4 regions of the Geodermatophilus sp. SYSU D01045 genome follow, and region 4 is predicted to be linked to each of the others. Evidence: riboswitches for the same ligand, from Rfam matches in the RefSeq annotation. Region 4 holds a riboswitch; each other region holds the start of a gene.
What was found. A riboswitch is a leader RNA that binds a small molecule or an ion and turns the genes downstream of it on or off. The one in region 4 is predicted to bind cyclic di-AMP.
Positions count from the first base shown of each region.

Region 1: another riboswitch for cyclic di-AMP. It lies ahead of ACI798_RS05520 (aggregation-promoting factor C-terminal-like domain-containing protein); the one in region 4 lies ahead of ACI798_RS04130 (NlpC/P60 family protein).
Region 2: another riboswitch for cyclic di-AMP. It lies ahead of ACI798_RS22695 (C40 family peptidase); the one in region 4 lies ahead of ACI798_RS04130 (NlpC/P60 family protein).
Region 3: another riboswitch for cyclic di-AMP. It lies ahead of ACI798_RS21565 (transglycosylase family protein); the one in region 4 lies ahead of ACI798_RS04130 (NlpC/P60 family protein).

Region 1 is NZ_JBJGZB010000005.1:18,457-23,447, reverse strand. Features, by position in the region: gene ACI798_RS05525 (class I SAM-dependent methyltransferase) at 1-656, opposite strand, end outside; gene ACI798_RS05520 (aggregation-promoting factor C-terminal-like domain-containing protein) at 664-1,623, opposite strand; cyclic di-AMP (ydaO/yuaA leader) riboswitch at 1,866-2,026, opposite strand; gene ACI798_RS05515 (DivIVA domain-containing protein) at 2,178-2,975, opposite strand; gene ACI798_RS05510 (LLM class flavin-dependent oxidoreductase) at 3,347-4,504, shown strand; gene ACI798_RS05505 (FMN reductase) at 4,504-4,991, shown strand, end outside.
Region 2 is NZ_JBJGZB010000048.1:3,693-8,683, reverse strand. Features, by position in the region: gene ACI798_RS22710 (serine hydrolase domain-containing protein) at 1-234, opposite strand, end outside; gene ACI798_RS22705 (DUF3817 domain-containing protein) at 250-567, opposite strand; gene ACI798_RS22700 (hypothetical protein) at 670-1,203, shown strand; gene ACI798_RS22695 (C40 family peptidase) at 1,243-2,364, opposite strand; cyclic di-AMP (ydaO/yuaA leader) riboswitch at 2,376-2,508, opposite strand; gene ACI798_RS22690 (hypothetical protein) at 2,702-2,926, shown strand; partial or broken gene ACI798_RS22685 (YhjD/YihY/BrkB family envelope integrity protein) at 2,981-3,799, shown strand; gene ACI798_RS22680 (transglycosylase domain-containing protein) at 3,823-4,991, opposite strand, start outside.
Region 3 is NZ_JBJGZB010000039.1:21,159-26,149, reverse strand. Features, by position in the region: gene ACI798_RS21575 (o-succinylbenzoate synthase) at 1-648, shown strand, start outside; gene menD (2-succinyl-5-enolpyruvyl-6-hydroxy-3-cyclohexene-1-carboxylic-acid synthase) at 645-2,324, shown strand; cyclic di-AMP (ydaO/yuaA leader) riboswitch at 2,728-2,897, shown strand; gene ACI798_RS21565 (transglycosylase family protein) at 2,902-4,119, shown strand; gene ACI798_RS21560 (isochorismate synthase) at 4,225-4,991, opposite strand, start outside.
Region 4 is NZ_JBJGZB010000003.1:190,032-195,022, forward strand. Features, by position in the region: gene ACI798_RS04120 (NlpC/P60 family protein) at 1-1,035, shown strand, start outside; gene ACI798_RS04125 (hypothetical protein) at 1,146-1,433, shown strand; cyclic di-AMP (ydaO/yuaA leader) riboswitch at 1,591-1,771, shown strand; gene ACI798_RS04130 (NlpC/P60 family protein) at 1,788-3,023, shown strand; gene ACI798_RS04135 (M48 family metallopeptidase) at 3,134-4,459, shown strand; gene ACI798_RS04140 (glycosyltransferase family 4 protein) at 4,456-4,991, shown strand, end outside.

The DNA of each region.
Region 1 (4,991 bases), on a different contig from region 4:
GGCAGCCGCCACACCGTCGTCCGGCGCAGCCCGGGCCCCTCCGTCTCGGGGACCTGGTACACCGCGGCGGCCTCCAGCCGCTCGTGCGGGAGGTACGGGCGGCCGGGGTCGCCGACGAGCACCTGGCAGCCGCGGGCCCGCGCCCGGTCGAGGAAGGGCAGCACCCGCCCGGTCATCTCCCGGTCGTAGCAGACGTCGCCTGCCACGACGACGTCGACGGCGGGCGGCTCGCGGTCCAGGACGTCGCCGGTGACGCTGATGCCCGCGACGCCGTTGAGGCCGGCGTTGACGCCGACCGCGGTCCGGGAGAACGGGTCGACGTCGCTGGCCAGCACCCACCGGGCACCGGCGAGGACGGCGGCGACGGCCACCAGGCCGCTGCCCGACCCGAGGTCGAGCACCGTGCGGCCGGCGACGGTGGCGGGCTCGTCGAGCAGGTGGCGGGCCAGTGCCTGCCCGCCGGGCCAGGCGGCCGCCCAGAACGGCGGCTCGTCCCCCGCCCCGCCGGCCGCGGTCTCCATCGCCTCCCAGAGGGCGACGACGTCGTCGGCGACGTGCAGCCGCACCTCGGGGACGAGCGAGGGCCGGCGCACCTGGGTGTGCGCGCGGACGAAGCCCGCGGGCACCACCCGGGTGGCCGGCCCTCGATGGATCACCTTCGGATCAGTACCAGCCGGTGGCCTGCGAGTGCGCCCAGGCGTCGCACGCGCTGCCGTAGCGCTGCTCGATGTAGATCAGGCCGGCGTCGATCTGGCGGTAGCCGTCGGAGGTCTTGGCGATCCCGGTGCTGGCCCAGGTGGAGTTCAGGAACTGCGGGATGCCGTAGGCGGTGCTGGTGGGGTTCTGGGCGTTGGGGTTCCAGCCGCTCTCCTTGCCCCACAGCTTCTCCAGGCAGGAGAACTGCTCGGAGCTGCCGACCTTGCTCAGCGCGTAGTCCTTGAAGGAGCCGGACGGCGCGGCGGGCGCGGCCTCCTGCGCGGCGGCCTCCTCCGCGGCCTGCTCCTCGGCGGCCTGCTGCGCGGCGGCGGCCTCGGCGGCAGCCTGCGCCTCGGCGGCCTGGCGGGCGGCCTCCTGCTCGGCGGCGACGCGGGCGGCCTCCTGCTCGGCGGCGACGCGGGCGGCCTCGGCCTCGGCGGCCTGGCGGTCGCGCTCGGCCTGCTCGGCGGCGAGCTGCGCGTGGGCGGCACCGGCCTCCTGCGCGCTGCGCTCGGCGCGCGAGGCGGCGACGTCGGCCAGCGACGTCAGGTCGGTGGCGTCCGGGGTCTGCGCGGCGGCCGGCTGCTGGGGGACGCCCAGCTCCTCGGCGACGCTGACCGCGGTGCCGGCGTTGTCGGTGCCGGCGGAGGCGGCGGGGCCGCTGGTGGAGACGACGCCGACGATCAGCGCGCCGGCGGCGGCGGCGCCGAGCAGCAGGGCCGGGCGGCGCGGGCCCAGCGGGGGGCTGCCGCGGCGGAAGAGGCGCCGGCGCGCGGGGGCCTCGGCGGCCTCGGCAGCGCCCCCGGCGGCGGGCAGCTCGCGGGTGGCGGTGTGGGCGTCGGTGTCGGGGGTGGTGGGGGTGTCAGCGGTGGCGAGCTCGACGGTCGCGGGGGCGTCGGCAGGCGTGTTCGGGACGTGGCGGGACATGAGGGGGTGTGGGCTCCGAGGGAGAGTGGCGCGCGGCAGCGGGCCCGGAGGCGGACCTCGGGCATGCGGGTACGGCGCGGGTCTGTGGGTGTCGCGGACTACGGGGTCCCCGGCGACGTCGTCGCTGGGAGCGGCAGGACAGGAGCAGCCGGCGTCAGGCGGACGCGGGGGCGCGGTGTGCGCGCGGACGGCTGCACCTGCGGGCCGCTTCGGCCCGGAGGCGGGGCATGCGGAGACTCTCCGTTTCTTCCGTGAGCCGCCTACCGAGTTAGCTGACGGGTTCGGGCGGGAAGGAGCCCTACGCGCGCCGGGCCGGAGCTCGGCGGGCGCGATTCACCCCAGTACTGCGGTGGGTCCCCGGCTCGCGCCCGCAGGTGCGGACACGACTCGGCGGCGTCCGGCCGGGCTCCCCGGAAGGGGGACCTGACGACCAGCCGGACGCCAGCCACCGTACGGTCGTTACCGGTTCGTGACAACCGACGGGGCCGGAGTGACGGCCGTGACGGGTGGTGCGGACTCCCCCGGTCCGGAACCGGCCCCCGCGTCGCCGCTGGTCAGGAGGCCGCCGCGACCTCGGGCCGGCCGGGTCCGAGCAGCGGTGTCACGTCGGACACGTCCGTCCCCGGGGGCGCCGGACGCGCCCCCGCGCGCGGCTCGGCAGCCGGGTCCTCCCCGAGCCGGGGCAGCCCCCGCTTGTCGCCGAGGGCGGGGACGTCGTCGGGCACCACGCCGGTGACGACGGCGAGCGCCTCGTCGAGCTGACCGGTCAGCAGGCGCAGCCACTCCCGCGCCCGGTCGCGCTCGTCGCGCAGGGGTGCGAGCTCGGCCTCGACGGCGCGCCGGCGCTCGAGGGCCTCGGCGTCGGCCCGGGCCCGCGCCTCGGCGGCCTCGCGGTCCCGGCGCTCGCGCTCGGCGGCGGCGGCCCGCTCCAGCCGGGCCGCCTCGCGGCGCGCGGCCTCGAGGACCGCCGCAGCCTCGCTGCGGGTCTGCTCGCGGGCGGCGAGCACCGCCTCGCGCATCTCGGCCACCCCGGACAGCCGGGCCTGCGCCTCGGTGAGCGCCTCGGCCCGGATCCGCCCGGCCTCCTCCTCGGCGGCTGCGGTCAGCGCGGCGGCCTCCTCCCGGGCGCGGCGCATCATCTCCGCCGCGTCCTCGGGGCCGGGCAGGCTCTGCCGCTCCCGGACCAGCTGGGCCAGCCGGCGGCGGGCGTTCTGCAGCTCGGCCGACGCGGCGGCGTAGCGGCTGAGCAGGTGCTCGTTCTCCCGGCGCAGGACCAGGAGCTCGGTCTCGGCCCAGGCGACGTAGTCGTCGACCTGCACGCGGTCGTAGCCGCGCACCGCCCCGGTGAACACCGGACCGGTGCCCAGCAGGCCGTCGAGCCCGCGCCCCGGAGGCGGCTCCGGAACGCCGTTCCCGCCCCCGTCCGGAGCAGCTCCCTGTCCCCGCAGCGACATCCCGGTTCCCCCTCGGTGCGCCGTCCGATCCGGTCCCCCACCGGCCCGCCGGCGGGGTGATCACAGAGTCGCACCCGCCGGGTGCCGCCGACCGGGCCGACACGGACACGCGCCCCGCCCGCGGAGTGGGCACGCCCGGACGTGCCGGGCCGCTCACCGTGCGCGGTCGAGAGGTCTCAGTACGGTCACGGACCCGTCGGGAATGCCCGGCGGGGGTCGGTCGTTGGGCCGGGTACAGTAGTTGCACTCTCAACCACTTGGAGCACGAGATGCAGTTCGGGGTCTTCACGGTCAGCGACGTCACGACCGACCCGACGACGGGGCGGACGCCGAGCGAGGCGGAGCGGATCAAGGCCGTCGTCGCCATCGCGAAGAAGGCCGAGGAGGTGGGCCTCGACGTCTTCGCCCTCGGCGAGCACCACAACCCGCCGTTCTTCTCGTCCTCCCCCACCACCACGCTGGCCTACGTCGCGGCGCAGACCTCCCGACTGCAGCTGTCGACGTCGACCACGCTGATCACCACCAACGACCCGGTGAAGATCGCCGAGGACTACGCGATGCTGCAGCACCTCGCCGACGGCCGGGTCGACCTGATGATGGGCCGCGGCAACACCGGCCCGGTCTACCCGTGGTTCGGCCAGGACATCCGCAACGGCATCCCGCTGGCCGTGGAGAACTACGCGCTGCTGCGCCGGCTGTGGGACGAGGAGGTCGTGGACTGGCAGGGCCGCTTCCGCACCCCGCTGCAGGGCTTCACCTCCACCCCGCGGCCGCTGGACGGCGTCCCGCCGTTCGTGTGGCACGGCTCGATCCGCTCGCCGCAGATCGCCGAGCAGGCCGCCTACTACGGCGACGGCTTCTTCCACAACCACATCTTCTGGCCGAAGGAGCACACCCAGCGGATGGTGGAGTTCTACCGGTCCCGCTTCGAGCACCACGGCCACGGCGCCGCCGACCAGGCGATCGTCGGACTCGGCGGGCAGGTGTTCATGCGGAGGAACAGCCAGGACGCCGTCGCCGAGTTCCGGCCCTACTTCGACAACGCGCCGGTCTACGGGCACGGGCCCTCGCTCGAGGACTTCTCCCGCGAGACGCCGCTGACCGTGGGCAGCCCGCAGCAGGTGATCGAGCGCACGCTCGGCTTCCGCGACTACGCCGGCGACTACCAGCGGCAGCTGTTCCTCGTCGACCACGCCGGCCTGCCGCTGAAGACCGTGCTCGAGCAGCTGGACCTGCTCGGCGAGGAGGTCGTGCCGGTGCTGCGCCGCGAGTTCGCCGCGCTCAAGCCGGCGCACGTGCCCGACGCGCCCACCCACGCCGCCCGGGTGGCGGCGCGCGGCGGGGCGCAGGACTCGACCGTCTACGCCGCCGGTGACGACGTCACGGGCCAGGTCACCGACGCGGCCCGCGAGGAGGTGTCCCTCTGATGACCACCCGCACCCTGGCCGTCGTCAGCGCGGGGCTCGGCGTGCCGTCGTCGACCCGGCTGCTGGCCGACCGGCTCGCCACCGCGACCGTCGCCGCGCTGCGCGAGCGCGGCGAGGACGCCACCGTCGAGGTCGTCGAGCTCCGCGAGCACGCCCGCGACGTCGCCGACGCGCTCGTCACCGGGTTCCCCAACGCGGCGCTGCGCGAGGCGGTCGCGACGGTGACCGGCGCGGACGCGGTCATCGCGGTCACGCCGGTGTTCACCGCCTCCTACAGCGGCCTGTTCAAGTCCTTCGTCGACGTGCTCGACAAGGACGCGCTCACCGGCACGCCGGTGCTGCTCGCGGCGACCGCCGGCACCGCCCGGCACTCGCTGGTGCTCGAGCACGCGATGCGGCCGCTGTTCAGCTACCTGCGCGCCGCCCCCGTGCCGACGGCGGTCTTCGCGGCGAGCGAGGACTGGGCCGGCGGCGACGGCACCAGCCA
Region 2 (4,991 bases), on a different contig from region 4:
GCCCTCGTCCCGCAGCCGCATGACCGCGACGGCGGTGACGGTCTTGCTGATCGACCCGAGCCGGTACTGGACGTCGGTGTGCGGCTCGTCGACGTCGCCGCGGCCGGCCGACCAGGCCAGCCCGCCGTCGCGGACCACGCCGGCGACCAGGCTGGGCGCCCGCCCCTCGCGCTGCACCCGGGCGGTGCGGGCCAGCAGGGTGCGGGCGGTCGAGGGCAGCACGGGTTCCGGCATGACCGGAACCGTAGGTCAGGCCCGGACGGGCGCCGCCAGCCGCCCGGTGCGCCCGGCCCAGCGCTCGAACACCACGGTGACCAGCGGCGGGACCGAGGCGGCCAGCGCGAGCAGCGTCGTCCACCGGGACCAGCCGAGCACCCGCGCGGCGACCAGCGCCACGACCACGTAGGCGACGAACACCGCGCCGTGGACCGGCCCGAACACCTGGACGCCGGCCTCGGAGGTCTCCGGCACGTACTTGACGTACATCCCGGCCAGCAGGCCGACCCAGGACAGGGCCTCGGCGACGGCGACGGTGCGGAAGGCCAGGGCGACGGTGCGGGGGTTCATCGGTGCGCGGTCCTCGGGTCGGGGGCGGTTCCGGAGGGTCAACGCGGCAGCGGGCGGCGACGTCCCGATCTCCGGGTGTGAGGTGCGTGGCAGGGTCGGGCCGTGCGGGGTCTGGCGCGGCGGGAGTTCTGCCTGGTCCTGCTGCGCCGGATGGCGGACCTGCGGCCGGACCTGGTGGCCGCGGCCCTGCCCCGCCTGGGCGCGACCCGCGCCGAGGCGCACGCGGCGCACACCCGCTGGCAGGCGCTGCACCACGCGCGGCGGGCGCCGCGTGGCGTGGCACTGCGCGCCGCCGTCCTCGGGCCCGCCGAGGAGGTGGAGGACCGCCGGTTCGGCGACCTGGACCTCGAGGTCCGGCGCTGGCCGCTGCCGCTGTGGCCGCACCTGCGCTGGGAGGTGCTCGCAGCCCCCGGCGGCAGCGTGCTGCACGAGCACCTGGTGCGGGCGCCGGGCTCCCCGGTCCCGCCGGCGGCCGACGGGCGGCTGCGGGTCTGGGAGCACGTGGTGGCCGACGTGAGCCGCCTGCCCGGCGCGCAGGAGGTGGACCCGAGGGTGGTCACCCGCTGGGAGGTGCGGCTGCCCTCCGGCGCGACGGCGGCCTTCGTCCGGGGCCTGCTGCAGCGGGTCCGGACGTGATCCGTCCCGGCACCTGGTGACGTGGGGGCAGGGAGGTCCTCACCCGATCCGGCGGGCGCCGGCGTAGCCGCCCATCACGTCGATGCCGGCGACCTTGACGACGTCGCCCGACGTCGGCGCGTGCACCATCTGGCCGTTGCCGATGTAGATGCCGACGTGGCTCACCGGGCTGTAGAAGAAGACCAGGTCACCGGGCTGCAGGTTCGCACGGGAGACCGGGGTGCCCATCGTCGACTGCATCTTGCTGGAGTGCGGGAGGCTGATCCCCGCGGCACGGAAGGCGTACTGGGTGAGGCCGGAGCAGTCGAACGCGTTGGGGCCGGCGGCCGCCCACACGTAGGGCTTGCCGCGCTGGGCCATGGCGGTGGCGACGACGGTCCCGGCGACGCCGCTGGCCGGCGCGGCCGCCGGCGCCGGCTCCTCCGCGGACGACGACCCGGAGGCCGACGCGGTGTCCTCGCGCTCCTCGTCGCGGCTGGCGCGGGCGTCCTCGGCGGCGTGCGCCGCGGCGGCGGCCTCGAGGGCGGCACGCCGCTCGTCGGCGGTCAGCCGGGCGTAGTCGGCCTGGTAGGCGGCGATCTGCGCCTCGAGGTCGGCCTGCTGGGCGGCCACGGCGTCGTACTGACGCTGGGCCTCGGCGGCGGCCTCGGTGGCGGCGGCCTGCGCGGCGGTGGCGGTCTCGGTGGCGGCCGCGGCCCGGCCGAGCAGCTCGCCCTGGTAGCCGGCGACGCCCTGCAGCAGCGTGACGCGGTTGACGAACTCGTCGGCGTCCGCGCTGGTCATGAGCGCCTGCAGCGAGCCCATGCTGTCGCCGGTGTACGCCGACCGGGCGATGCCGACCACCTGCCGGCGGGCGGTGTCCACGGCGGCCTGGGCGGTGGCCAGCTCCGCGGCGGCGGCGTCGGCGGCGGCCTGCTGGGCGGCGAGCGCCTCGCGGGCCTCGTTGAACTGCTCGGTGACGACCTCGAGCTCGTGGCCCCGGGCGGCGACCAGCTGCGCGGCCTCGGCGGCCGTCGTCGGCTCCTCCGCCCCGGCCGGCGCCGGGACGGCACCCAGCCCGAGACCGATGCCGAGGGCGCCGACGAGGGCGAGGGCGGCCCGGCGGCCGCGGGAGCGGCCGGTCGCGGGCATGCCGGGGACGGACGTGCGCAGGGACGCCACGCGGCGGTCTCTCCTTCTCCCAGGCCGCCTACCGGGTTAGCTGACGGGTTCGGGCGTGGAGTCGCCCGGCGCGTGCGGACACGCGCTACACCCCAGGACTGCGATGGGTCCCCGGCCCGGTCCCCGCGGAGGGGATCCGGCTCGACGGCGTCCGCGGGGTGTCACCCGGACTGGTGACGGAGCGCCCCGTTGGACGTACTGAGCGTAAGGTCCGTGACCGGCGTGTGACAATCACCCCGGTGTAATTACATCGGTCACGAACGGTGATGGGGTGGCTCCGGGAGGTTGCCGACCCCCGCCGGTTTGCGCGGCCGCGGGGACGTGTACCGATTGCTGCATGTCCTCTTCCACGCGGATGCGTCTGGCCCGGCCGCTCGTCGCGCTCGCCCTGTTCGGCTCCCTGGTCGCCTGCGGTGACAACACCGACTTCTCGCGCGGCCCGACCAACTGCGACGCCTCCGGCGAGAACGCCAGCAACGAGAACGACGCCAGCTGCCAGGAGACCGGCCAGAACCCCGGCAACGACGCCCCCACCACCGACGACGCGAGCACCGACGACTGAGCGCCGCCCGGTCCCCGGCGGGCGCCGGGCCGCCGGGACTGGTGGCATGGGCGCGTGAGCCCGGGACGCAGGTGGACGGCGGCCCGGGTGCGCGCCGAGACGCGGACGCTGCTGGCCGGTGCCCGCCGTCTGCTGCACGGCCGTGACCTCGCGCTGATCGGCGCGGGACTCACCTTCTACGCCGGCATCGCGGTGGTGCCGCTGGTGCTGGTCTCCGTCCGGCTGACCGCGCTGGCCACCTCGGCCGAGGAGGTGCGGGCGCGCAGCGGGCGGCTCGCCGAGCTGCTGCCGGCGTCGCTGGGCGCGCCGGACGCGGTGGCCCGGCTGGTCGACGCCGGCGTCCGGCTGGACCTGCTGGGGTTCGCGCTGGCGCTGCTGCCGCTGTCGCTGTACGGCGAGGGGCTGCGGCGGGCGCTGATGCGGTTCAGCCGGCGGCGGGAGAACCTCACCGGCTGGCGGGGCCGGCTGCTCGCGCTGCCCCTGGTCGTGGCGACGCCCCTGCTGCTGTACCCGCTGCTGCTGGCCGCCACGGTCATGGCCGACCTGGCCCGCGAGGACGGCGCCGGGCCCGCGATCGGGCGGTTCGCCGTCGGCTACTACTCGGTGCTGTTCGTGCTGACCGTGCCCATCCTGTGGGGCTATGGCGTGGTGGCCGGCGGCCGGCGCCGGTGGGGCGCGCTGGTCAGCGGCGCGCTGTTCACCGCCGCGTGCCTGTCCGGGTTCCTGCAGGGCTTCGTGCTGTTCCTGTCCCTGCCGCTGGACCTCGGCGCGCCCTTCGGCGGCCTGGTCGTGGTCGGCGCCGTGGTCGCCATCGGCCTGTGGCTGTTCCTGCTGCACCTGGTCCTGCTGGCCGGGTGGCTGCTCACCCAGTCCCTGGACGAGCGGCTGGGGCGGCGTCAGGCGTCCGGTCGCCAGGGTGAGCCGGGTCCGCCACCCGGCGCCGGGGGCTCGGTCGCGGGCGCGGGCGGCTCCGGTGCGGGCGGCTCCGGTGCGGGCACCGCCGGCGCCGGCGGCACCTCGGTCGGCGGAGGCGGCGCGGGCGGCGGCTCCGGCGCCGGGGGCGGGGTCGACGGCGATGGCGGGGACGACGGCGGGGGCGGGGAGGACGGCGGCGGGGACGACGACGGCGGGGTCGTCCCGGGGGCGCTCGGGGGCGCCGGGTCGGCCGGCGGTGCGGGCTCCGGCTCCACGTAGTCGCTGCCGTTGCTCACCAGGATCGACACCACCTGGCCGGGCACGGCACGGCCGCCGCGGGGCGGGCTGGTGCCCAGGAGGGCGCCGGACGGCTCGTCGCTGTCGACGCGCACCGTCCGCGGGGTGAACCCGGCGTCGGCCAGGGTCCGCTCGCAGGCGCGCACGCCGGAGCAGCCGGGCACCGGGCGGGTGTTGCCGTTCTGCACGGTCTCGTCGGCCGGCGGGAACTCGCCGCTGCCGCGCGCGGTGAGGATCGGCTCCATCGCGTCGTGCCAGATGGTGGCGCCCTTTCCGCCACCGAAGCCGCCGACGTCCTCGTTCTGCTTGGGGTTGAGGACCATGACGCTCGCGGTGATCTCGGGCGTGTAGCCCACGAACGCCACCGAGTAGTTGTCCTGGGAGGTGCCGGTCTTGCCGGCGATCTGGTGACCGCGGACGTAGGCGCGGGCCCCGGTCTGTCCCGGGTTCCCCGGCTCGACGTCCTTGCGCAGCATCTGGTTCATCGTGTTCGCCACGCCCGGCGGGACCGCCTCGGGCGTGCACCGGTCGCCGACCGCGAGCGGCTCGCCGCCGGCGCCGGCCGCCGGCTCGCCGTTCTGGTCGAGGACGGCGGTCACCGGGACGACGTCGCACTGCGTGCCGCCGGCGGCGAACGTCGAGTAGGCGCTGGCCAGCGCCAGCGGGCTGGTCGCCTCGGCGCCGAAGGTGAACGACCCGCGGTTCTCGTCGATGATCTTCTGCGCCAGGCCGGGCGGGCTGAACTGGAACAGCCCCGCCGCCTCGGCCATCCGCACCGGCTCCTCGACGCTGCCGAGGGCGTCCTCGAGCGCGAGGAAGTAGGTGTTGGAGGACTGGTACAGCGCCGTCGTCA
Region 3 (4,991 bases), on a different contig from region 4:
GCGAAGGTGAAGGTGGCCGAGTCGGGCCAGACCGCCGGCGACGACCTCGCCCGTGTGGAGGCCGTCCGCGATGCGCTCGGCCCCTCCGGCGCGGTCCGGGTCGACGCCAACGCGGCGTGGGACGTCGACACCGCCGTCGCCCGGATCCGGGAGCTGGACCGGGTGGGCCTCGAGTACGTCGAGCAGCCCTGCGCCACGCTCGCCGAGCTCGCCGCGCTGCGCCGCCGGGTGGACGTCCGGGTCGCCGTCGACGAGGGCGTGCGCCGCGCCGACGACCCGCTGGGGGTCGACCTGCGGGAGGCCGCCGACGTCGTCGTCCTCAAGGTGCAGCCGCTCGGCGGCGTGCGGGCCGCGCTGCGCGTGGCCGAGGCGCACGGGCTGCCGTGCGTGGTCTCCTCCGCGCTGGAGTCCTCGGTGGGCATCGCCGCGGGGATCGCGCTGGCCGCCGCGCTGCCGGAGCTGCCCTTCGCCTGCGGCCTGGCCACCGTCGCCCTCCTCGACGGCGACGTCACCGACACCCCGCTGCTGCCGGTGGACGGCGCGCTGCCGGTCACCCGGCCCGACCCCGGCCGGCTGGACGCCGTGACCGCACCCGGCGACGTGACCGCCCGCTGGACCGAGCGGCTGGGCGCGGTGCTGGCCGCGTGAACCCCTCCACCGCGCTGGCCCGCGTGCTGGTCGACGAGCTGGTCCGCGGCGGGGTCCGCGACGCCGTCGTCGCGCCCGGCTCGCGCTCGGCGCCGGTCGCGCTGGCGCTGGCCGCCGCCGAGCGGGCCGGCGTCCTGCGGCTGCACGTGCGCATCGACGAGCGGACCGCGTCCTTCCTCGCCCTGGGCCTGGCCCGCGCGTCCGGCCGGCCGGTGCCGGTGCTCACCACCTCCGGGACGGCGACCGCGCACCTGCACGCCGCCGTCCTCGAGGCCGACGTCAGCGGGGTGCCGCTGCTGGCACTCACCGCCGACCGGCCGCCGGAGCTGCGGGCCACCGGCGCCAACCAGACGATCGAGCAGCCCGGCCTGTACGGCGGCGCGGCGCGCTGGGCGGCCGACGTCGGCGTGCCCGAGGCCGGCCGGGAGGCCGCGCAGAACCGCTACTGGCGCTCGGTGGTGTCCCGGGCGCTGCTCGCGGCCACCGGCGTCCTGTCCGGCGACCCCGGGCCGGTGCAGCTGAACCTGGCCTTCCGCGACCCGCTGCTGCCCGAGGAGGAGCCCGGCCCGCCGGCGGGCCCGTGGGCCGGCCGGGACGGCGGGGCGCCGTGGACCGCCGGGGCGCCTTCGCCCGTCGCGACCGTCCCGGTCGGGGACGGCCCGCGCACGCTCGTCGTCGCCGGGGACGGGCCGGACGCCGTCGGCCGGGCGTGGGCGGGCGGCGCCAGCGCGGCGGGCTGGCCGGTGGTCGCCGAGCCGAGCGGCGGGGCGTGGACCGACGGCGCGGTGCGCGGCGGGGCGCTGCTGCTCGGCGTGCCCGGCTGGCTGGACGCGCACCGGCCCGACCGCGTGGTCGTCGTCGGCCGGCCGACGCTGTCCCGGCCGGTCTCGGCGCTGCTGGCCGATCCGCGGGTGCGCGTGGAGACGGTGGTCGCCGGGCCGCGCTGGCCCGACGCCGGCCGCTCGGCGGCCCTGGTCACCCGCGCCGCCCCGCCGGCCGGCCCGCCGTCGGAGCCGGGCTGGGCGGCCGCCTGGCGCTCGGCCGCGGACCGGGTCGGGGGCGCGGTCGACGCCGCCCTGGACGCCGCGCCCGGGCTGACCGCCGCCCGGCTGGCCCGCGACGTCGTCGCCGCGCTGCCGTCCGGGGCGCTGCTGGTCCTCGGGTCCTCGACACCGGTGCGCGACGTCGACCGGCTCGCCGTCCCCCGCGGCGACGTCAGCGTGCTCGCCAACCGCGGCGTCGCCGGCATCGACGGCACGGTGTCCACCGCTGTCGGCGCGGCGTTGGCGCACGGCGGGCCGGCGGTGGCGCTCATGGGCGACCTGACGTTCCTGCACGACCTGCAGGGCCTGCTCGCCGGCGAGGGCGAGCCGCGCCCGGACCTCACCGTGGTCGTGCCCGACAACGACGGCGGCGGGATCTTCGCCCAGCTGGAGCCCGGCCGGCCGGCGTACGCCCGCGACTACCGGCGGGTGTTCGGCACGCCGCACGGGCGCGACCTGGTCGCGGTCGCGGCGTCCCTGGGCTGGGCGGCGACGGCGGTGGCCACGCCGGAGGAGCTCGCCGCCGCGCTGGTGCGCGGCGGGCCCCGGGTGGTCGTCGCCCGCACCGACCAGCGCGCGGAGGCCGACCTCGCGGTCGCCCTGCGGGAGGCCGCGGGCCGCGCCCTGGCCTGAGCGGCCTCGGGAGCGTCGGGTCTCCTGCAGCGACCAGCCGGTCCCGCCGGGCTCACCGGAGAGTGAGACGCACGGCTCCGGAGCCCCTTCCGGACGCCCGTGACGAGCCGGTCCGTCACTCCGTGGCGGTGGCCTTCGTCACGGGATCCGGGCGGTCGCGGCGAGGGCGGCCGCGGGGGCGGGGGCGTGCTCGCCGGGCCGGATCGCGCACCGTGAACAGCGGGTTCCGTTTCTCGGCGCGGCCCGATGCGGTGGTCACGCCGGCGTCACGCCGTACCCCACGAGCCCCAGCCGAACCGCACTGTGACCGCCGTCACGACGACAGTCGACATGACGACACGTAGCGTTTTGGCTGCGCTCAGCGAAGACGGAGCGCGGCGCCGGTCCGCCAAACCCTGCCCACCGGTCGCCCACGCCAACTCCCAGGGCAGGGGTGGGGGACCCACTCTTCCGGCGCGCGACGGCCTACGGGGGCCTGTCGGAGCGCGCCTCGGGGTGAAGCCGCGGACCGCGGCCGGGCACCGATCGCCCGAACCCGACAGCTCACCTCGCCGGCGGTGATCGGGAGATCATCACCATGCCCAAGCACCGCGCACCCCGCTACGTCCGCACCAAGAAGGTCATCGCCAAGGCCCCTGTCGCTGCCGGCGCCGCCGCCGTCGGCCTGGGCGTCCTGAGCTCGCCGGCCTCCGCCTCCACCACCCACGACTGGACCGGCGTCGCCCAGTGCGAGTCCAGTGGCAACTGGAGCATCAACACCGGCAACGGCTACTACGGCGGCCTGCAGTTCAGCCAGTCCACCTGGGCCGCCTTCGGTGGCACCGACCTCGCCCCGCGCGCGGACCTGGCCACCCCGGCCCAGCAGGTCCAGATCGCCGAGGCCGTCCTGGCCGGCCAGGGCATCGGCGCCTGGCCGAGCTGCGGCAAGTTCCTGACCGACGGCACCACCCCGGCCGCTGCCGAGGCCCCGGCCGCGCCCGCCGAGCAGGCCGCCCCGGCCGCCGAGGCCCCGGCCGCTCCGGCCGAGCAGCCGGCCGCCGAGCAGGCCGCTCCGGCCGAGCGGGCCGACCGGGCCGAGCGGGCCGAGGTCACCACCGAGGAGTACACCGTCCGCTGGCGGGACACGGTGGCGAAGATCGCCGCCGCCCACGGCCAGAGCTGGCGCGAGCTCTACGAGCGCAACGCCGACGTCATCGGCGGCAACCCGAACCTGATCTACCCCGGTCAGGTGCTGGCGCTCAGCGGCTCCGCCGTCCCGGCCGAGGCCGCCCCGGCCCCCGCCGCCGAGGCCGCTCCCGCTCCGGCCGCCGAGGCCGCCCCCGCTCCGGTCGCCGAGGCCGCCCCGGCCCCGGTCGCCGCCGCCGGTGAGGCGGCGCCCGCCGCCACCCCGCCGATCGCCGAGGCCGCCCCGCAGGTCGCGCAGTCCTCGGTCGTCGCCGAGATCACGAACACCGCCGGCGCGATCCACGAGGCCGTCCAGGCGGCGGCGAACGCCGTCGTCAGCAACGTCCCGGGCGCCGCGGACATCACCCTCGGCGGCACGCGGGCCAGCGCGGTCGACCCGGACGGCCACCCCTCCGGCAAGGCGCTGGACTACATGGTCATGTCCGACGCCGCCCTCGGCGACGCGATCGCCCAGTACCACGTCGACCACTGGGACGAGCTCGGCGTCGAGTACGTCATCTGGCAGCAGCGCATCCTCACCTCGCCGGACGGCGCCTGGAAGGCGATGGCGGACCGCGGCAGCGCGACCGCGAACCACGTGGACCACGTGCACGTCAACTACGTGGGCTGACCTCCAGCACACCCGACGAGGGCCCCGACCGCGTGCAGCGGCCGGGGCCCTCGTCGTCTCCGGGTCGTGTCCGGGGGAGGAGGACGCCGGCCGGGACCGGCCGCCTCAGCCCTCCAGCGCGGCCTGGAAGGCGGCGAACTTCGACTGCGTCTCGGCCAGCTCGGCCGTCGGGTCGGAGGCGCCGACGATGCCGCAGCCGGCGAACAGCCGGGCCGAGCACGGGTCGTCGTCGACCAGCTGGGCGCAGCGCAGGGCCAGCCCGAACTCGCCGTCCCCGCGGGCGTCGAGCCAGCCCACCGGCCCGGCGTACCGGCCGCGGTCCATGCCCTCCAGCTCCGCGATGACCGCGGCGGCCGCGTCGGGCGGGGTGCCGCAGACGGCGGCGGTCGGGTGCACGGCGTCGACCAGCTCGAGCAGCCCGGCGCGACCGCGGGCGCCGGAGCGGCGCTGGGTGCCGACGACGTCGGTGGCCAGGTGCCGCACGTTCGGCAGCGTCAGCAGCGAGGGCTGCTCCGGCACCGACAGCGCGGTGCAGAACGGGTCGAGCGCCCGCACGAGCGAGTCGACGGCGAGGGCGTGCTCGGCGTGGTCCTTGTCGCTGGCCAGCAGGCCCGCCGCGAGCCGCTCGTCCTCGGCGCCCGCGCCGCGCGGGGCGGTGCCGGCCAGCACCCGCGCCGACAGCTGCCGGCCGGTGCGGCGCAGCAACAGCTCGGGGGTGGCGCCGAGCAGCCCGTCGACGGCGAAGGTCCAGCAGTCGGGGAAGCGGGCGGCCAGCCGGTCGAGCAGGCGGCGGGGGTCCAGCGGCTCGTCGGCGGTGACCAGCAGGTCGCGGGCGAGCACCACCTTGGCGAGGTCGCCGGCGCCGATGCGGG
Region 4 (4,991 bases):
GCCTACCTCGACCAGCTGCGCGAGGCCGGGGTGGCCGCACCCCCGGCGGCGGAGCTGCTCGACCCCGTGCGGGGCCTGCCCGCGGGGCTCACCCCGGTCGGGGCGGCCGCCGGCGGCGCCCAGCGGGGCGCCGCGCAGCTGCCGCGCCGGCCGGTGTCCGTGCTCGTGCTGCCCGCGGAGACGCTGGCCGCGGTCACCGCGGCCATGGACGCCCTCGGCAGGCCGTACGCGCCGGGGACGGCCGGCCCGGACTCCTGGGACTGCGGCTCGCTGGTCTCCACCGTCTACCGCGACGCCGGCATCGACCTGCCCGGTGACCAGGCCGGGCTGTTCGCGGTCACCACGCCCGTCGACCCGGCCGACGTCCTGCCCGGCGACCTGGTCTTCCTCGGCACCCCCGAGTCGGGCCTGGGCCACGTCGGCATCGCGCTGGACGCGCAGACCATGCTCGCCGCCGACGCGCGGGCCGGCGCCGTCGTCGTCCGCCGGCTGCCCGCCGACCAGGTCCTCCACGTCGGGCGGCCGAGCCTCGGCCCGCGGCCGGAGGTGCCCGCCCCCGGCCCGGCCGACGGCGCCCTGCGGGTCGAGTGCGGCAACACCGTCTACCCGCCGAGCTTCGACGGCGCCCGGTCCTGGGGCGGCTACCCCAACGGCCTCATCCCGCCGAGCGCGCTGTGCCCGATCGGCGTGGGCGGCCACTCGCTGCGCTGCGACGCCGCGGCGGCCTGGCGGGCGATGAGCGCGGCGTTCGCGACGGCGTTCGGGCAGCCGATCTGCATCACCGACTCCTACCGCACCTACGCCGGCCAGGTCCGCCTGTACGGGGAGAAGCCGGCGCTGGCCGCGGTCCCGGGCACCAGCAACCACGGCTGGGGGCTGGCGGTCGACCTGTGCGGCGGCATCGACGGCTTCGGCACGCCGCAGTACGCGTGGATGGTCGCCAACGCCGGCCGGTTCGGGTGGCTGCACCCGACCTGGGCCGATCCCGGCAACGGCCGCGAGGAGCCCTGGCACTGGGAGTACGCGGGCGGCTGAGCCGGGACTGTCGGTGGTCGTCCCTAGCGTGCCGGCCGACCGACAGGGAGACCCGTCCCGACCGCGGCCCGGCACCGGGCGGCGCGACCGGGGCACCGGAGGGACACGGCATGCTCATCGACTGCGACTCGTGCACCGCGCGCGGCGCCGGCTGCGCCGACTGCGTCGTCACCGCCCTGCTGGGCGCCCCGCCCGCGGAGCGGGACACCGGCCCCGTGCTGCTGCCGGTGCCCCCCGTCCCGGCGGCCCGCACCGCCGACGGCGCGGTGCCGCGGCCGGGCGTCGTCGTGGACCTCGACGACGTCGAGCGGCGGGCCGTGCGGGCGCTGGCCGAGGGCGGCCTGGTGCCGCCGCTGCGGCACCGGCCGTCACGGGACGGGCGCCGGCGCACGGGCTGACCTGCGCCGGGACCCCGATCGGGTACGCACCGGAGTGGCGCGGCTGCTGACCGTGTGTGTTCTCACAGTCCACGCACCTCCCGTTTGTCACAACTGCATCACGTCCGTACTGTGGCGCCGTCCGGCCGGGTGGTCGTCACTCGACGCAGGGTGACCTCGGCCGACACCGCCGAGTCACCGGACGCCCTCCCCGGAGGTGCGCGAGGTGAGCCGGGGACCCACCGCAGCACTGGGGTGAGTTCTCGTGCGCGCCGGTCCCGACCGGGGTGCAGAGATAGGGCACGTCTTCCCAGCCCGAACCCGTCAGCTAACTCGGTAGGCGGTTGCTGAGGAAGAAACGGAGAGCCGCCGACCGTGGCGACCCCCCGCCCCGTCCTGGGGCACGCACGCGAGAAGTCCACATCCGCCCCCCGCACCGCCGGCCCGCACCGCCCGTCGCGGGCCCGCCACCTCGGCCGGGTCACCCTGGTCGGCACCACCGCCGCGCTGACCCTCACCCTGCTGTCCGGCACCCTGCTGTCCGGCACCGCGGCCGCCGACCCCGAGCGGGCCGGCACCCCGGAGCAGGCCGCCCAGCTCGCCGCCGAGGCCGGCCACCGGCTCGAGGTCGTCACCGAGCGGGTCAACGAGGCCCGCGAGGTCCTCGCCCAGCAGCAGGCCGCCGCCGACGAGGCCGACCGGGCCGCCGCCGAGGCGCAGGAGCAGCTGCAGGACCTCGACGGCCAGATCCGCCAGGTGGCCCGCAGCGCCTACACCGCCGGCAACAGCGACGGCTTCGCCGGGCTCGACCTGCTGATGACCAGCGACTCCGCCGAGGACTTCGTCGCCTCGCTGGCCACCCTCGGTCAGATCGCCGACCACACCACCTCGGTCCTCGACCAGGTGGGCGAGGCGGCCGTCGCCGCCCGGCAGGCGCAGGCCGACGCCGAGGCCGCCGAGGCCGAGGCGCAGCGCACCCTCGACGACCTGAGCGCCCAGGAGGCGCAGCTCCAGGACGACATCGCCGACTACCAGGCGCAGTTCGCCGCGCTCACCGAGGCGCAGCGGCAGGCGGCGCTCGCCGCGCAGGAGGCCGGCCTGGCCGCCGGCGCGCAGGCCGGCTCCGACACCGCCGAGGACGGCGAGAGCGACTCCGGCGGCGACAGCGCTCCCGCCGCGACCGGCACGCAGGCCGCGACCGCCGCCCCGGCTCCGGCCCCGGCCCCGGCCCCGGCCCCGTCCGCGGGCAGTGGTGGCAGCGGTGCCGCGCAGACCGCGGTGCAGACCGCTCTGGCCCAGGTGGGCGACCCCTACGTGTGGGGTGCCGGCGGGCCGGACGCCTTCGACTGCTCGGGCCTGACCCAGTACGCCTACGCGGCGGCCGGGATCAGCCTCCCGCACTCCAGCAGCATGCAGTCGCGGATGGGCACCGCCGTCTCGCGGGCGGACCTGCAGCCGGGCGACCTGATCTTCTACTACAGCCCGGTCAGCCACGTCTCGATGTACATCGGCAACGGCCAGATGGTGCACGCCTCCACGTCGGGGCAGCCGGTGAAGGTCGTGTCGGTCGACTCGATGGGCGGCATCACCGCCATGCGCCGCATCGCCTAGGAGACGGCACCTCACGGGCCGGGGGCCGGTGACCCGTCCGGGTCGCCGGCCCCCGGCGTCCGCGGAGGGAGATCGCGGTGCGGCGCGGGCGCCCGCCTAGGATCGGCCGGGTGAGCAGGGCGGGCGGGACGAGCACCCGCTCCAGCCCCGAGGCCACTCCGCCCGACCGCACCGGCCCCCGCCGGGTGGCACTGCTGGTCGCGCTCGCCCTCGGCGTGGCGCTCGTCGTGGTCATCGCCGTCCGCACGCCCTGGACGCTGCTGCCCACCCCACCCGGCGGCGCGTCCCCGGTCACCGACGACGCCGGCCTGCCCGCCGACGTCGTCCGGCGCGCCGAGGCCCTCGCCGCCGACATCCGTCCCGCGTCGCTGACCAACCTGGTACTCGGCCTGGCGGTCTCGGCGCTGCTCGGCCTCACCCGGCTCGGCAGCCGGCTGGTCACCGCGGTCGGCCGCGCGGGAGGCCGGCGCCGGCCGCTCACCGTGCTGCTGGGCACGGTCGCGATCGTCGTCCTCGGCCGGCTGGCGACGCTGCCGATCTCCGCCTACGGCGAGGTGGTGCGGCACCGCTACGGGCTGTCCACCCGCTCCTGGCCCCTGTGGCTGCGCGACGTCGCGGTCTCCACCGCCATCGACGCCGCGCTCACCGCCCTCGGCCTGCTGGTGCTCGTCGCGCTGGCCCGCCGCGCGCCCCGCACCTGGTGGGCGTGGGCCGCCGGTGGCGCGGCCGCGCTGGTCGTCGCCGGCTCCTTCCTCTACCCGGTGGTCATCGAGCCGGCGTTCAACAGCTTCACCCCCCTGCCGGCCGGCGAGCTGCGCACCGACCTGCTGCGGCTGGCCGAGGAGAGCGGCTCCCCGGTCGAGGACGTCCTGGTCGCCGACGCCTCCCGCCGGACGACGTCGCTCAACGCCTACGTGTCCGGGTTCGGCTCCACCCGCCGGGTGGTCCTCTACGACACCCTGCTGGCCGACGTGCCCCCGGACGAGATCGAGTCGATCGTCGCCCACGAGCTCGGGCACGTGGCCACCGACGACGTCCTCACCGGCACGCTCATCGGGGCGCTCGGCGCGGCCGCCGCCGTCGCCCTCCTCGGCTGGCTGCTGACCTGGGCGCCGCTGCTGCGCCGGGCCGGCGCGGACTCGGCGGGCGACCCGCGCGTGGTGCCGCTGGTGCTGTTCCTCGTCGCGGTCGGGTCCCTGGTGGCGACGCCGGTGCAGAACCTCGTCTCGCGGCACGTCGAGGCCCGGGCGGACCTGCACGCGCTCGACCTCACCCGGGACGCCGCCGCCTTCGTCGAGATGCAGCGCCGGCTGGCCGAGACCAACGTCTCCGACCCGAGCCCGCCGGCGCCGTGGCAGTGGTTCTTCGGCTCCCACCCGACGGCGGCACAGCGGATCGCGATGGCCGAGGACTGGCTGCGGCTGGGCGACCGGTGAGCGACCACGGCCGCACGCTCGTCGTCACCAACGACTTCCCGCCGCGGCAGGGCGGCATCCAGACCTTCGTCGCGGCGCTGCTCGAGCGCCGCCCGCCGGACTCCCTCGTCGTGCTGGCCTCCCGCTCGCCGGGGTGGGAGGCGTACGACGCGCGGTTGCCCTACCGGGTGGTCCGGCAGCGGACGGCGGTGCTGCTGCCCACGCCGGCGACCGCCCGGGCCGCGACGGCGCTGGCCGCCGAGCACGGCTGCGACACCGCCTTCTTCGGCGCCGCCGCACCGCTGGGCCTGCTGGCGCCCGCCCTCCGCGACGCCGGGGTGCGGCACCTGGTCGGGGCCACCCACGGGCACGAGACCGGGTGGGTCGCGCTGCCCGGCGCCCGGCAGCTCATGCGCCGCATCGCCGGCGGGCTGGACGTCCTGACCTACATCAGCGAGTACACCCGCAGCCGCCTGGAGCCGGCCCTCGGCGGGCGCACCCGGCTGGCGCAGCTGTCGCCCGGGGTCGACGTCGACCGGTTCACCCCCGCGGT